Regions from separate parts of the Peribacillus frigoritolerans genome, predicted to be linked through region 1. Evidence: a T-box and tRNA genes for the amino acid it is inferred to sense, from the RefSeq annotation. Region 1 holds a T-box; the other holds one or more tRNA genes.
The links. The T-box of region 1 lies ahead of leuS (leucine--tRNA ligase). A T-box ahead of a tRNA ligase gene usually reads a tRNA of that ligase, here a tRNA-Leu.
Positions count from the first base shown of each region.

Region 2: it encodes a tRNA-Leu, which carries the amino acid that the T-box ahead of leuS (leucine--tRNA ligase) is inferred to sense. The anticodon was not compared.

Region 1 covers NZ_CP158190.1:4,909,998-4,917,558, reverse strand. The annotation lists gene metK (methionine adenosyltransferase) at 1-20, shown strand, start outside; gene ABOA58_RS24250 (gamma carbonic anhydrase) at 257-775, opposite strand; gene ABOA58_RS24245 (alpha/beta hydrolase) at 986-1,789, shown strand; gene ABOA58_RS24240 (hypothetical protein) at 1,857-2,252, opposite strand; gene ABOA58_RS24235 (class I SAM-dependent methyltransferase) at 2,388-2,960, opposite strand; gene ABOA58_RS24230 (TIGR01212 family radical SAM protein) at 2,957-3,916, opposite strand; gene ABOA58_RS24225 (SMI1/KNR4 family protein) at 4,085-4,591, shown strand; gene ABOA58_RS24220 (DUF2524 family protein) at 4,687-4,950, shown strand; T-box leader at 5,105-5,336, shown strand; gene leuS (leucine--tRNA ligase) at 5,390-7,561, shown strand, end outside.
Region 2 covers NZ_CP158190.1:4,740,147-4,747,707, reverse strand. The annotation lists gene hsdR (type I restriction-modification system endonuclease) at 1-260, shown strand, start outside; gene ABOA58_RS23375 (hypothetical protein) at 273-524, shown strand; gene ABOA58_RS23370 (N-6 DNA methylase) at 625-2,058, shown strand; gene ABOA58_RS23365 (restriction endonuclease subunit S) at 2,058-3,413, shown strand; tRNA gene ABOA58_RS23360 (tRNA-Leu) at 3,950-4,030, shown strand; gene ABOA58_RS23355 (hypothetical protein) at 4,680-5,012, opposite strand; gene ABOA58_RS23350 (hypothetical protein) at 5,565-5,858, shown strand; gene ABOA58_RS23345 (hypothetical protein) at 5,919-6,188, opposite strand; gene ABOA58_RS23340 (Ig-like domain-containing protein) at 6,265-7,561, shown strand, end outside.

The DNA of each region.
Region 1 (7,561 bases):
CATTAAAAGCACAAGCGTAAATCATATAAAAAAGGTGTCCCGCAATTTGCGGGGCACCTTTTTTTGTGGATTAATTTTACCCTCAGCGGGAATAATTCAAGAAATCCCAAAGAAATATAAAATATGTGCAAAACTCGTGAGTTAAGGTCGTTTACAAGTTTGTTTGGGTCATCTACTCGTGAGGTTGAAGCGTTACTCATGAATTTGGAACGTTTACTCGTGAGTTTGAGTACAATACTCGTAACTTTCAGTTAATTCACTTTATTCGTTCCGCCGTTTTATAGTATTGTCCTTTTTCGGCATATTCGCGAACGATGCGTTCCATATCCTGGCGATCTTCTTCGTTGATTTCGCGAATGACTTTAGCTGGGCGTCCGAATGCCAGCATGTTCGGTGGAATGACTTTACCTTGGGGAACGAGACTGCCGGCACCGATGAAGGCCCCTTCGCCGATTTCGGCTTCATCAAGTACAATCGATCCCATGCCGATCAGAGCTCCTTTACGGACTTTACAGCTATGTAAAATGACCTGATGGCCAATGGTTACTTCATCCTCGATGATCAATGGATTATTTGGGCTTTGGTGCAGGACGCTGTTATCCTGTATACTGACTTTTTTCCCGATGATGGTTGGGGATACATCACCGCGAATGACGGAATTGAACCAAATTGATGTTTCGTCGCCAATTTTGACATCACCTGTCACGACAGCATTCTCAGCAATATAAGCGCTTTCGGCGATTTCAGGTTCTTTGCCTTTATACGGATAAATAATCATTTTCAATCATTTCCTTTCCGAAGTGAGTGTTTTTATGTATTATTTTAATATACCGTATGCATATACACTTGGCTATTTATAATAGCAATGTACAACTTGTTAGATTTCTTTTTTGTCGAAAATCACGAATATGGTTATAATTTATATATATTATTTTAACTATCATGGATCGTACACAACAAGTGAAAAGTGAAAGGGGGATTTCGAATGTGGAAATGGGAGACAGAAGGAGACGCAAAGGGCGTCATTGTCATCATTCATGGGGCAATGGAACATCACGGACGTTATAAGTGGGTAACACAAATGTGGCTTTCGGCTGGATACCATGTCGTCATGGGCGACCTTCCTGGGCAGGGTATGACTACTCGCGCCTACCGGGGACATATCGATTCCTTTGATGAGTATTTGGACGAAGTGAAAAGCTGGATAGAAGAGGCTTACGAATATTCGTTGCCGGTCTTTTTACTTGGACACAGCATGGGTGGTTTGATTTCGATACGCCTTCTTCAGGAAGAGGAATGGGACATTGCAGGGGTAATTCTTTCTTCTCCATGCTTGGGCCTCGTGACGAAGCCGCCGAAGTTCCTTACAACCATCTCGCATGGTTTGAACATCGTGATGCCTAAGTTCAGGGTTGAATCTGGATTGACACCTGAAATGGCGACGAGAAGCGCAGAAATCCGTGAATCCGATAGAAACGATACATTATATATCACAAGGGTTTCGGTTCGCTGGTATCGCGAGCTTGCACAGGCTATGAAGGATGCTTTTGAAGAGATTCCTGAATTTCAGGATGTGCCGCTTTTGGTCATGCAGGGTGGAGATGACCGAGTCGTGAACAAGAAGGCGGTTCGTGAGTGGTTTAATTATAACTTGGCCAGTGAAAAGCAATATAAGGAATGGCCGAAGCTATATCATGAAATCTTCAATGAACCAGAGCGTGATGATGTATTTCAATATGCACTGAGTTTTGTTGAAAACCGTTTAAAAATATTAGGGTATGTCGTTTGATCAGTACATACTTCAGGATAAATAAAAAACTGCCGAGGTTAGACCTTCGGCAGTTTTTTTATTTGAATCAGCCTGCGTTTTTAAGCAACTCGTTCGACTTGATCACCGGTGCCCAGAAAGTAACCGGGTACATAAATTGGTTCAAGTGTGTAAGTTCTTTTTTATTGGATAATGCGGTTGATAGAAGATAAATGGATTTGAAGGTTAAGTCATTGGCGAATAGGTCCAAAAGCGTCGCTTTCATATTCATGATCGCTTCATGGTTTTGAGTGGAAATCATTAAATCGAGCTGTGGCAGGAACCTATCAAAATGGTGATCGAATTGTTTGAGGTCCTCCATGGTTTTTTGGTTTTCTGTCAACGAGTTAAGCGAGCTGACAAACTCCCCGTATTGTTCACTTGAATCCCTTTTGATTTTTTCAGACAATATATCCGTCAGTAATGAAGTAGGCAAATGTTCCATTTTCTGCACCCTCTTATCTATTTTCTATCATTATAATCATTATAGACGAAAAATTCAAAATGTTGTGATTGGTAATTCTGCTTCTGCGAGTTGGGATTGAAAAAACACCGTTCGAACAGAACGGTGTCAGATTTATCATCTCTTTTCAATCGCGACAATGAATGGCGGATTGTTTGATTGGTTGATGAACCCGTATTTCAGGATATGGGCTTTCTGTTGAGGGAAGTTCTGTACATAATCCATCAATGCATCCCGTTCTGCCGATCCCCCTGGATGACCATGGTAAATGACGAGGATGATGATGCCTTCAGGCGCCAGCAGTTCGAATAGCTGTTCAATGGCTGATATCGTCGTATCGGCTTGGGTGATGATTGATTTGTCACCGCCAGGAAGGTAGCCCAGGTTTAATATGGCACCCGTGACCTTTCCGGAATGCTCTTTCCCGATGTATTTGCTCAAATGTTGATGCCCATCGTGAATGAGGGTGCAGCACTCTTGTAAATTCTCGGCCTTTAGTTTCGCCGCTGTGGTTTGGATCGCTTCTTTCTGAATATCAAAACTATAGACATGCCCGTTTTCACCTGTAAGTCCTGCAAGAAAGACCGTATCAAAACCGTTGCCCATCGTGCAATCAATGGTTATATCCCCGGGATGGACCGCTTTTTCAAGCAGAATCCTGGCGAATGGCAAAATTCGGTCAAGCTTCATGATTGTACCTCCGTATGATGATTTTTTCCTTGCCAGCTGTTACGGCGTTTCAATTCGGCATCAATGGCGTTCAAGACATCCCATTTATTGACGCTCCACATTGGACCGATCATCAAATCGATCGGACCGTCACCCGTAATGCGGTGAACGATCATTTCTGGAGGGATTATTTCCAGCTGGTCACATACCAGGCTGACATAATCGTCACGGTCAAGAAACTCGAGCAGGCCTTTTTCGTATTGTTTGACCATCGGTGTCCCTTTTAATAAATGAAGTAAATGGATCTTTATCCCCTGCACATCGAGTTTGGCAACTTCCCGGGCTGTTTCCAGCATCATGCCGTAATCTTCCTGAGGAAGGCCATTGATGATATGGGAGCATATGCGGATCCCATGTTTCCGCAGTTTATCGACGCCTTCTTTGTAGCTATCGAAGTCATGGGCACGGTTGATCATCGTCGCGGTCTTTTCATGAACTGTCTGGAGACCCAGCTCCACCCAAAGGTAGGTCCGTTCGTTCAATTCGGCTAAATACTCGACTACATCATCTGGAAGGCAATCCGGACGTGTCGCAATGGAGAGACCGACGACACCCTCCTGGGTCAATACACTTTCATATTTCTCGCGAAGTTCTTCCACTGGGGCATGCGTATTCGTGAACGCTTGGAAATAGGCCATATATTTTCCATCTTTCCATTTGTGATGCATCCGTTCGCTGATCTTCTTAAACTGGACGTCGAGGGGTTCAACCCTGTTGCCCGCAAAGTCACCAGAGCCTGAGGCACTGCAGAAGGTACAGCCGCCATGTGCGACGGTGCCATCACGGTTCGGGCAGTCAAAGCCGCCATCCAGGGCAACTTTAAAAACCTTATGTCCAAAATGTTCCCTCAGGTGGTAATTCCATGTATGATATCGTTTGTTATCCGTTGCATATATAAACGGGTTTGCCTGATTCAAATCAGCAACCTCCTAAATAAATTAAATCGCAACATATATTATACAACATTCTCGCAGCTAGGTCTTTTTTTGAAAAATAAGCGTATACTGTATACTTGAGGGCTAAACATTTTGCTGCTATTTCCAGTATATCTTTGAATGACTATATCCAATCGGGAGCTGATGGACATGACCGGTCAAGTTGAAGAAGCGATTAATCAAATGAAAAAGAAATTAGCCGAAAATAATCAGGTGATCGAAGAAAATGAAGATGGATTCATATACAAAGCCACTTGCACCTTCAATTCACCTGCTTCGGATGAACAAATTCATTCCTTTGAAAAGAAAACCGGACTGCTTCTGCCCGAGGATTATAAGGAGTTTTTAAAAATAACCAATGGATGCCGTCTGTTCGAAACACGAGAATCGGGCGGGGAAAATGATTTATACAGCCTGGATGATATTATTAATTACACATATGAAAATTCCTACGAGGGATGCTATAAAGTGGCCTGCATTTATCAAGATAATATCGTCATTGATGGGGAAGCCGTCGCTAAAGGCGATAAGGAGTATTTAATGGTAAAAGGCCATATCGATGATTTTGAAGAAGGCGAGAAACTCCACATGGGTTTTGCCGAATGGATTGAGCAATTCATTTCCCATCAAGGTGAAAAGTTTTGGGATAAAGGTTGATTGCTCAAAAAAAATGATAATCCACCCGTTATTTGCTCAAACTAGACAAGATGATTCCGAATCATCCAAATGAGATTCGAAGGAGAGGGTTTGAAATGGCAACCAGACAATCCGTCGATCATTTTTTAGAGCAATGTGAAGGTGCTCTCCATTTTGCAGAGTTTGAATTCAACGAGGCCTCACGGCAGGAGCATTATGATGATGAACAATTTCAAAATTCGCAAAGGTATATCGAAGAGGCTTTGACGGATATGGAACGATTGTATGCCAGTTCGAATGACCAGCAACGGGAAATGCTTTCGCGGATGAAGCAGCAGTTGAATCAATTGAGGAATGAAATGACTTTACTGCGACATTAAATGGAAGCAAGGGAGCTATGAATGAATAGCTCCCTTTTTTGCACGATTTTTCTTGAATTCGCATATATAAAGAAAAACCTGTCGATAATGTTTATGTACGGCTATTGCAATTATCGTTGAAATTGACTAGAATGTAATAAAATCCAATATTCTCATAAAGACTATGATGAGGAATAGTAACGGTTTAAACCAGTAAAGAGAGTTGACGGGTGGTGCAAGTCAACCTGGGATGGTCGTGAACTCGCCTTGGAGTCCCGGGTGTGAAGGTGAAAAGTAATGCCTGGCGTTTTAATCCATGTTACGGATATTTTAAGCTGGGCGGATTTTAGCTATCGCCAATGTGGGTGGTACCGCGGGAAGATATACATAATCCTCTCGTCCCTATTTTGGGATGAGGGGTTTTTTATTGTTTTTTATACGGAAATTAGGAGGAAATCATATGAGTTTTGACCATAGGAGCATAGAAACGAAATGGCAAAAGTATTGGGAAGGCAATAAGACATTCAAGACAGGTGAAGAAAGCGGCAAACGTAAATTCTACGCGCTGGATATGTTCCCATATCCTTCAGGGGCAGGTCTTCATGTGGGGCACCCGGAAGGTTATACGGCAAGCGATATCCTGGCACGGATGAAACGGGCGCAGGGGTATAATGTATTGCATCCGATCGGCTGGGACGCTTTTGGACTTCCGGCAGAGCAATATGCGATCGATACGGGCAATGATCCAGCCGAATTCACGGAGCACAACATCAACACGTTCCGCCGCCAAATCAAAGCCCTAGGTTTTTCTTATGACTGGGATCGCGAAATAAACACGACAGATCCCGACTATTACAAATGGACGCAGTGGATCTTCTTGAAATTATATGAAAAGGGCCTTGCATATATTGATGAAGTTGCCGTTAACTGGTGTCCGGCACTTGGCACGGTATTGGCTAATGAAGAAGTCATCGATGGGAAAAGTGAGCGTGGAGGTCATCCGGTTGAGCGCCGCCCGATGAAACAGTGGATGCTTCGTATCACTGCGTATGCAGACCGCTTGATCGACGATTTGAACGATGTGGATTGGCCGGAAAACATCAAGGATATGCAGCGTAACTGGATTGGCCGTTCCGAGGGAGCGGAGGTTACATTCAATATTGATGGCTTTGATGATACATTCACGGTGTTCACGACTCGTCCGGATACGTTATTCGGTGCAACATATGCAGTATTGGCACCTGAACATCAGTTTGTAGATAAGATTACGTCGGCTGATCAAAGAGCTGCGGTTGAAGCCTATTTAGATGAAGTGAAACATAAAAGCGATTTGGAAAGAACAGACTTGGCCAAGGATAAATCAGGCGTGTTCACGGGGGCTTATGCCATTAACCCGGTAAATGGCGAAAAAATGCCGATCTGGATTGCCGATTACGTGTTGATCAGCTATGGAACAGGTGCAATCATGGCCGTTCCTGCCCATGATGAGCGTGATTATGAATTTGCAGTCAAGTTCGACTTGCCGATCAAGGAAGTCGTAGCTGGCGGAGATGTGACAAGTGAAGCATATACAGGCGATGGTCTTCATGTGAATTCGGAATTCCTTGATGGATTGAATAAAGAAGAAGGCATTTCGACCATGATCAAATGGCTGGAAGAAAAAGAAATCGGTACGAAGAAAATAACATACCGTCTTCGCGACTGGTTATTCAGCCGTCAGCGTTACTGGGGTGAACCGATTCCAATCATTCATTGGGAAGACGGCACGATGTCTGCAGTGAAGGAAGAAGATCTTCCATTGATTTTACCGAAAGCTACGGATATCAAGCCTTCAGGTACAGGCGAATCACCACTTGCTAACATATCGGAATGGGTGAATGTAACGGATGAAAATGGACGAAAAGGACGCCGTGAGACAAACACGATGCCACAGTGGGCAGGCAGCAGCTGGTACTTCCTTCGTTATATCGATCCGGACAACAAGGAAGCACTTGCAGATCCTGAAAAATTAAAAGAATGGATGCCGGTCGACATTTATATTGGCGGCGCTGAGCATGCGGTGCTTCACTTGCTTTACGCTCGTTTCTGGCATAAATTCCTGTACGATATCGGTGTCGTGCCAACGAAAGAGCCATTCCAAAACCTATTTAACCAAGGAATGATCCTTGGCGAGAATAATGAAAAAATGAGTAAATCAAAAGGGAATGTCGTGAACCCGGATGATATCGTTGAAAGCCATGGTGCCGATACACTTCGCATGTACGAAATGTTCATGGGGCCATTGGATGCTTCGATTGCCTGGTCCACAAACGGATTGGACGGTTCCCGCCGATTCCTTGACCGCATCTGGCGTTTATTAGTCAACGATGACGGTACGATCACAGATAAGATGACCGAAACGGATGACACGGGCAAGCTTGAAAAAGTCTATCATCAAACGGTTAAAAAAGTGACCGAGAACTATGAGGAATTGAAATTCAATACGGCGATATCACAATTGATGGTATTCATTAATGATGCGTATAAAGCGGAATCGCTTCCTAAAGTATATATCGAAGGCTTCGTAAAGCTGCTTGCACCGGTTGCACCGCACATCGCCGAGGAGCTTTGGTCTAAACTGGGCCATTCCGAG
Region 2 (7,561 bases), 170 kb from region 1:
TGGTTGACCATGAAACACGCGTGAAAAACGCGATGCAAAAAGTTTATGCATTACACGATTGGACACTAAGACAACGTAAATGGCTAGAGCGTATTGAAAAGCAGTTGCTACAAGTGCCTGTTTTAGCACCCACACCAGTAGAAGCATTTTCAGAAGAGCCTTTTAAAAGTAGCGGTGGTTATAACGTGCTAAAACGTGAATTTGGTGACGAGATTGATAAGATTGTATATGCGATTAATGATAACTTGTATGTAAGTTAATGAGGTGAGAAGATGATTGAAGAAGTATGGCAACGTATTGTTGAAAATGAAGGGAATATATTTAAGCAAATTCGAGGAAAACAGTTTGTGTATACAGTTGTAGGAACATCGATTAAATTAACGACAACGAATCAACTCGTAGCAAAATCTGAATTTGAAAAAGCTGTACCTTACTTGCCGTTAAGTAATACAGTACCAATTCAACATTTGCGAGCACCTTCTTACATTTATGCTATTTTGACAGATAAACGAATAATTGATTAATCAAAAAGGGAGTCTATTTCTGTGGATTCCCTTTTACTATCGAGAACGTAACGAAACTCAGGTATAATAACATAGATGAACAGACATTAGGAGGAGCATAATGAATAACGCAGAGATTGTTTCGAAGCTTTGGAATTTAGCGACAGTATTAAGAGATGACGGTATTACATATCATGAGTATGTGACTGAATTAACATATCTACTTTTCTTGAAAATGATGCAAGAACAAGAAACCGAATCCATTATTCCAGAAGGGAAGCGTTGGAGCGACCTAGTTAGTAAAGAAGGAATCGAATTAAATCGATTTTATCGTCAACTACTACTTGATTTAGGTAGTGAAGATATTGAAAATGAAAGATTGCGTATGATATATAATGGTGCTTCTACTAGTATTGATGAGCCAAAAAATCTTGAAAAGATTATTAAATCAATTGATGATTTAGATTGGTACAATGCCAAAGAAGAAGGATTAGGAAATCTTTATGAGGGATTACTCGAGAAAAATGCCAGTGAGAAAAAATCAGGAGCAGGACAATACTTTACTCCGCGTGTATTAATTGATGTAATGGTTCAACTAATTGACCCAAAAGTAGGCGAGCGTTGTAATGACCCAGCAGCAGGGACATTAGGCTTTATGATTGCAGCTGACCATTATTTAAAGGAAAAAACAGATAATTATTTTGACCTTTCACCAGAAGAAGCGGAATTCCAGAAGAAAGAAGCCTTTACGGGGATGGAGCTTGTTAAAGATACACATCGTTTAGCATTAATGAATGCATTGCTGCATGATATGGAAGGACGTTTAGAGCAAGGTGATACGTTATCAACAAATGGAAAATGGATGAAAAACTTCAATGTTGTTTTAACAAATCCGCCATTTGGTACGAAAAAAGGTGGCGAACGTGCAACACGTGACGATTTAACATTTGAAACATCAAATAAACAATTAAACTTCTTACAGCTTATTTACAACTCTCTTTTAACAGACGGTACAGGGCGCGCAGCAGTGGTAGTACCAGATAACGTCTTATTTGAAGGCGGAATTGGCGCGCAAATTCGTCGAGATTTAATGAATAAATGTAATTTACACACAATACTACGCTTACCAACAGGAATCTTCTATGCACAAGGTGTTAAAACAAATGTCTTGTTTTTTACAAGAGAAAAGACAGACCAGGGAAATACAAAAGGTGTTTGGGTATATGACCTCAGAACAAATATGTCTTCATTTGGTAAACGGAATCAGTTAACAATGGCTCATTTCGAAAACTTCATGAAAGCCTATGTTGCGGAAGACCGCTCTAAAGTGGAAGACGAGCGTTGGAACAAGTTCATTAGAGAAGAAATCGCTAAGAAGAATGATAGTCTAGATATTGGACTAATTGCTGACGAATCATTATCTTCATATGATAATTTGCCAGACCCAATAGAATCAGCCGAAGCGGCAATTGTAAAGCTAAAACAAGCGATGGACTTATTAAATGAAGTTGTAGTAGAACTCCATGAGCCAGAAGAAGTTAAGGTGAATAACTAATGGTTAAGCAAAAGAAGACAGTAGAAGAGTTATTTGAAGAAGCGTTAGTTCCAAAGGATGAGCAGCCTTATAAAGTGCCAAAGAATTGGGTATGGACAAACCTAAAGTCTTTGTTTGAAATTAATATGGGGCAATCACCTAAAGGAGAATTTACTACTGATGATTCAAGTTATACACCTCTTATAGGTGGGCCAGCAGATATGGGTAAAGACTTTCCTAAAGTTAGTAGATATACTAAAAAAGCAACAAAATTATCTAGTGAGGATGATTTAATTATCTCCATAAGAGCAACTATTGGGAAAACAAATATTGCAGATGGTCAATATTGTCTTGGACGAGGTGTAGCAGGAATAAAGTCGGGAAAAATTGAAACAAAATTATTGAGGTTTTATATTGAAACTATACAGTCGTATTTGAGTAAGATAAGTACAGGAACTACATTTAAACAAATTTCAAAAAAAAATATAGAAGATATTTCTTTTCCTCTTCCTCCTCTCAGTGAACAAAAACGTATTGTGGAAAAGATAGAACGGCTTTTAAGTAAAATTGATGAAGCGAAGCAATTGATTGAAGAAGCGAAGGACTCGTTTGAACCTCGGCGAAATGCTATTTTAGATAAAGCGTTTCGTGGGGAATTCAATGGACAGGAAATAGACTTGAAAGAATTGGATGGAATGAATTATTTTATTCCATCTAATTGGAATTGGATGAGTCTAGAAGATGTTTGTGAACTTATTTCTGATTGCCCACACTCAACACCAAAATATATTGAAGACGGACAGTATCCAGCAATCAGAACTTCTGATGTGCATTTCGGCAAAATTGATATCTCTAAAGCAAGAAGAGTTTCTGAAAAGGATTATCTAGAACGTACTAGAAATACACAACCACAAAAGGGAGATATCATTTATTGTAGAGAAGGTACCATTGGGAATGCAGGAATAATTGAAGATGAAATAGTATGTTTAGCGCAAAGAGTAGTGCTTTTTAGACCTAATAAAGTAAAAGCATTACCTAAGTACTTTGTTTACTTACTAAATTCACCAATAATGCTTAGACAGGTGTTCTCAAATATATCCCAAACCACATCCCCAAGAATAAATATAAGTACATTAAGAAAATTACGCTTACCTATTGCGCCAATTGAAATTCAACAAAATATAGTTAATATCATTGAAAAAAATTTAGAAATTGAGCAAAGAGCTAATAATCTGTGTAAACTAGAGGGAAATCTGGATGCACTGAGGCAATCAATATTGTCAAAAGCTTTCCAAGGCGAGCTTGGAACAAATAACCCAAGTGAAGAAAGTTCAGTTGAATTACTGAAAGAAGTACTACAAGAACAAGTGCAATAGTTGTAGAAAGACATCCTAATTAGTGGGTGTCTTTTTTATTGTATCAATAGAAAAGTACTTTCCATGTCATTTTCAAAGGAGTAGAAGTAACGTTGATTAATTCCATATGACTTTATCTTTATACGCAAGTTAGACTAACAATATCACCGTGAGATTGTGTATAGGTTTTCTAAAGGAATGTCTGCACAACTAAAACTTATCATTCTTTAATAATACCTATGTATTTCCAGGATTAACTCAATTGATTATACTAAAAACAGTCAGACGGTCTAAGTTCGTAAAGTGACCGTTACACTGAATGGAAGAAAAACAGCAATATATAAGGTAGCTCAGTGGGTAGAGCAACGCCCTTCTAAGGCGTCGGTCGGGAGTTCGAATCTATCCTGCAAGGCTTTCATTAATAAGGTTAATATATAAATACTGATTATTGACATTAGTTTGGAATTTTGATAAATTCATATCAAAGGTATTTAATAATCGTATGGACAATTACATAATTAGCATTGACTAAAACTACTGTAAACATTGACATACATGCCGGTGTGGCGGAATTGGCAGACGCGCACGACTCAAAATCGTGTTCCTCTGGAGTGCCGGTTCGACCCCGGCCACCGGTATCAAAAGAAGTCGAAACATGGTGCTTATATCAGTAATTTAATAGTGAATAAGTACCGCAATTTAAACCGTTTCTCACAGTAGTGGCTAACGGTTTTTTTGTGTTTATTTTTTGAGAAATGGTCTTTACTAAATATCTTCTAATCGTGTGAACTAATCGTGTGCATAGATAGGGGTGATTACTGTAATGGCTAGGCGGAAAAATGGTTTAAGTGAAGCTGAACTTTCTATTGTTCGTCAAAAAAAGCAATCGTACGTCCAATCGTTCAAAGATGCATGAGAACTGTTTGAAAGAGATTGTGATATACGCAATTTGAGACCGTACACCATCAAGTATTATCGTAATGAAATTTCAGTTTTTCTAACTCACTAATCTGAACAGGGTATAGACTTAACTGTACTTAAACCTTCCAGTGTTACTGAAGAACACGTAAAGGAAAACTTCCAGAAAAATTAATTGATTTAAATGACATGATGTTGAATAGATTTATGTTAGACGCATATTTGTCTACTCTAACAAAGGAATTAGACAAGGAGAGAATAAAACTAAACGAAATCATACCTTTAATTTACCCTAACTAATATTTTAAATTAATGCAGAAATATTAGTTAATTGTGACCAACTGCTGGAGATACAGTTGGTCAATAACTTTACATATCATTCAATAAATATTCTTCTAATATTGACCGCATACGTTTACTTGGAATGTAAAGGTTAATAGCTTTACCTTTCCTGATTCTGCTTCTCCATATCCACTGAATCAATTCAGATAATGCATACATATCTTCATTCACCTCTATGCCACGTACACTAAAGAATTTCTTTTCATGCGGATTCATGAAGCGATTCACCACATAAGCAAGCGATTCCTTTTCTTTAAATTCGTTTGTTGCACGTGCATTACAAGCAACAAATCCTTTCGTGTTTCCTTTACTCTTCTGTTGTTTCCATTCTTGATAGACAGATGGAAATGTGTCAGTCAATTCGATTTTCCTTCTACCAAACTTTACTCCATTGCGAATTTGTAACTTCACCTCCTTTGGCGTGTCTTTTTATGTGGACGATCTAACTCCAGACTATGTTGAAATTAATGGTGAGGAACATTTTGATTTTTTTAATTGTACAATAATTAGAATTTAAGTTGCACGTTTTATTGTATACCTTAAATGTTTTTTTGGGGGTTTCTTTTTTGGTGATTGGCGTTTCTAAAAAAAAATCTTGAGATGTGAAATAACTGGTAAAATAGTTTAAATAAATAGGAAGTGGGTAGTTTTGGGATATTTAATTTTGGGCTTTATTATCGTAGTGGTTCTTATAGTTTTGGTTTCTTTATTTGTTGGGTGAAAATTGATACATCCGAATGCGAAACCTGTAAATAGTTATCCTAGTGATTATTTAATGGAATTTGAAGATATAGAATTCAAAAGTAGAAAATGGTCTTGATTTTTGGCTATGGATACTTGGCAAATAGAGTAGAACCTAGGGCTAATGCGTTGGAATTAGTAAAATTTCTAATTGGCGAGGAGGTTAGTTGCTTGCTTTTTGATTTTAGGGCTTGGGTAAATTCAGAGGGTAATATGACCACTTTGGGTTATTATGAAAAAAATGATATGCAAGGTGCTGTTGATTGGGTTAATAGGTTTTCTATGGGTGGTGCTACTGCATTATTAGCAGCAGCGGAGGAAGAGTGTGTGGGAACTGTGATTGCAGACAGTCCATTTAGTGACTTGAGGTCATACTTTTTGAGAGTATGTTTTAATTCACAAAGCTTCCTAAATACCCATTTACGCCAATTATTCTTTGGTTATTACCTTTTATTTCTCGTATAGATATAAATAGTATAAAGCCCATAGAAGCTATTGAAAAAATTTATCCGAGGAAAATACTATTTATACACAGTGATTCTGATAGGACAATTTCCCATAAACATAGTGTTGACTTGTCCAATTAGAAAAAATCATATTTACTTCTTCTGCATAGAGTTTTAAATTATTATGGATTTTAGATGGGTTTGAGGGATCGCTAAAATCTTTTGAAGCATCTGCCGCTTCATTTTTTACTGTACTTGCTGTTTTAGAACGTTCATTAAAAAAGAACGGAGCTTCTTTACTTATCGATTTTTCCACAATTAATTTTTCAGCGACTGGTGATCTTTGCACTATTGTTATTTATTTCTACCATTTGCTTGTAACATAAATTTGTTAAAGAGAGATAAAAATAGAGGAGAAACAACGAATGAAAACGATAACGACCGTTCTGACAGCTGTCATTTTATCGAGTCAATCATTGCCAATTTTTGCAGTGGGTTTAGAATCACCATCTGCTGAGACTAACAAAGAGGAACAGCAAGCTTCACTTTTTGAAACAAATTCAAATTCAGAGACGCCTTTACCGACAAAGGAAGCTAAAAAAGCAAGTTTAGTTGAATCTCCACGTTCTGAAGAAGCTTTGAAGGAAAAGAACGAGGATAAAAAACTTTCATCAGAGGCGACATTCGACGCATCAGCCCGACCATTAAATGGAATGTCAGGAGAATCTGAGTCGGTAATAGAAGCGAATTCAGATAAAGATCAAGTAGACGAAAAAGAAGGGACAACTACCAAAGAACAAGTAGAAGTTCCTATCATTCCTGAAGAAACAACAAAAGAGGAGGAAACTCAAACTCCAAGTGAGGGGATCGAAGAACGAGCGAATATAAAAACAAATATTGAAGAGCGAGATTTTGTTGCAGCCCCTACAATTCCATCTCACGATGAAGAAACTGTAGATATTCCAGATGTATATTTAAAAACAGCTATAGCAAAGGAACTTGGAGTAACTTCTGACACAATTATGACTAAAGACATGCTAAGTAAAATATCAAATTTAAAAATCGTAAATGTTGAAAATTTGAGCGGTTTAGAGCATGCTACTAACCTTGAAAAACTAGATGCTGTATCGGTATCGGCTAAAGATTTATCGCCTATTTCTTCACTAACAAAACTAACAGAATTAAATATGAGCACAGATAGCGTAAACATAGTATCGCTAAGTTCTTTAACTAATCTAACGAAATTGAACTTGTCTGGTTCTTATAGGTTGAGCAATCTCTCTCCGATATCTCATTTAGTAAATTTAGAAGAGTTAGTCTTAGGAAATACGCGATTCAATACAAGTTCAAGTCCTATTGAAGATATAAGTTTTATAAAGAATTTAAAGTTGTTGGAATCTATCTCTATAAATCGAACCAATTTGAACGATATTTCTCACCTTCAAGCTCTAAAAAAATTAACATCCATTTCTTTAGAAAATAATCGAATTCAAGATATCTCAGTACTCAGTGATTTGTCAAATATTGAAACATTAAATCTAGCTGGTAATCAAATCAATGACGTATCATCTATAAACACATTATCTAAATTACACACTGTGAATCTGACTCAAAACTACATAGTGGATAATCCACTCAATATTGAAAAGATGATAGCAGATCAAAATTTTTTATCAGATACAGCTAATCAATACCAGGTGTCTGTTCCTGAATCAATCCGTA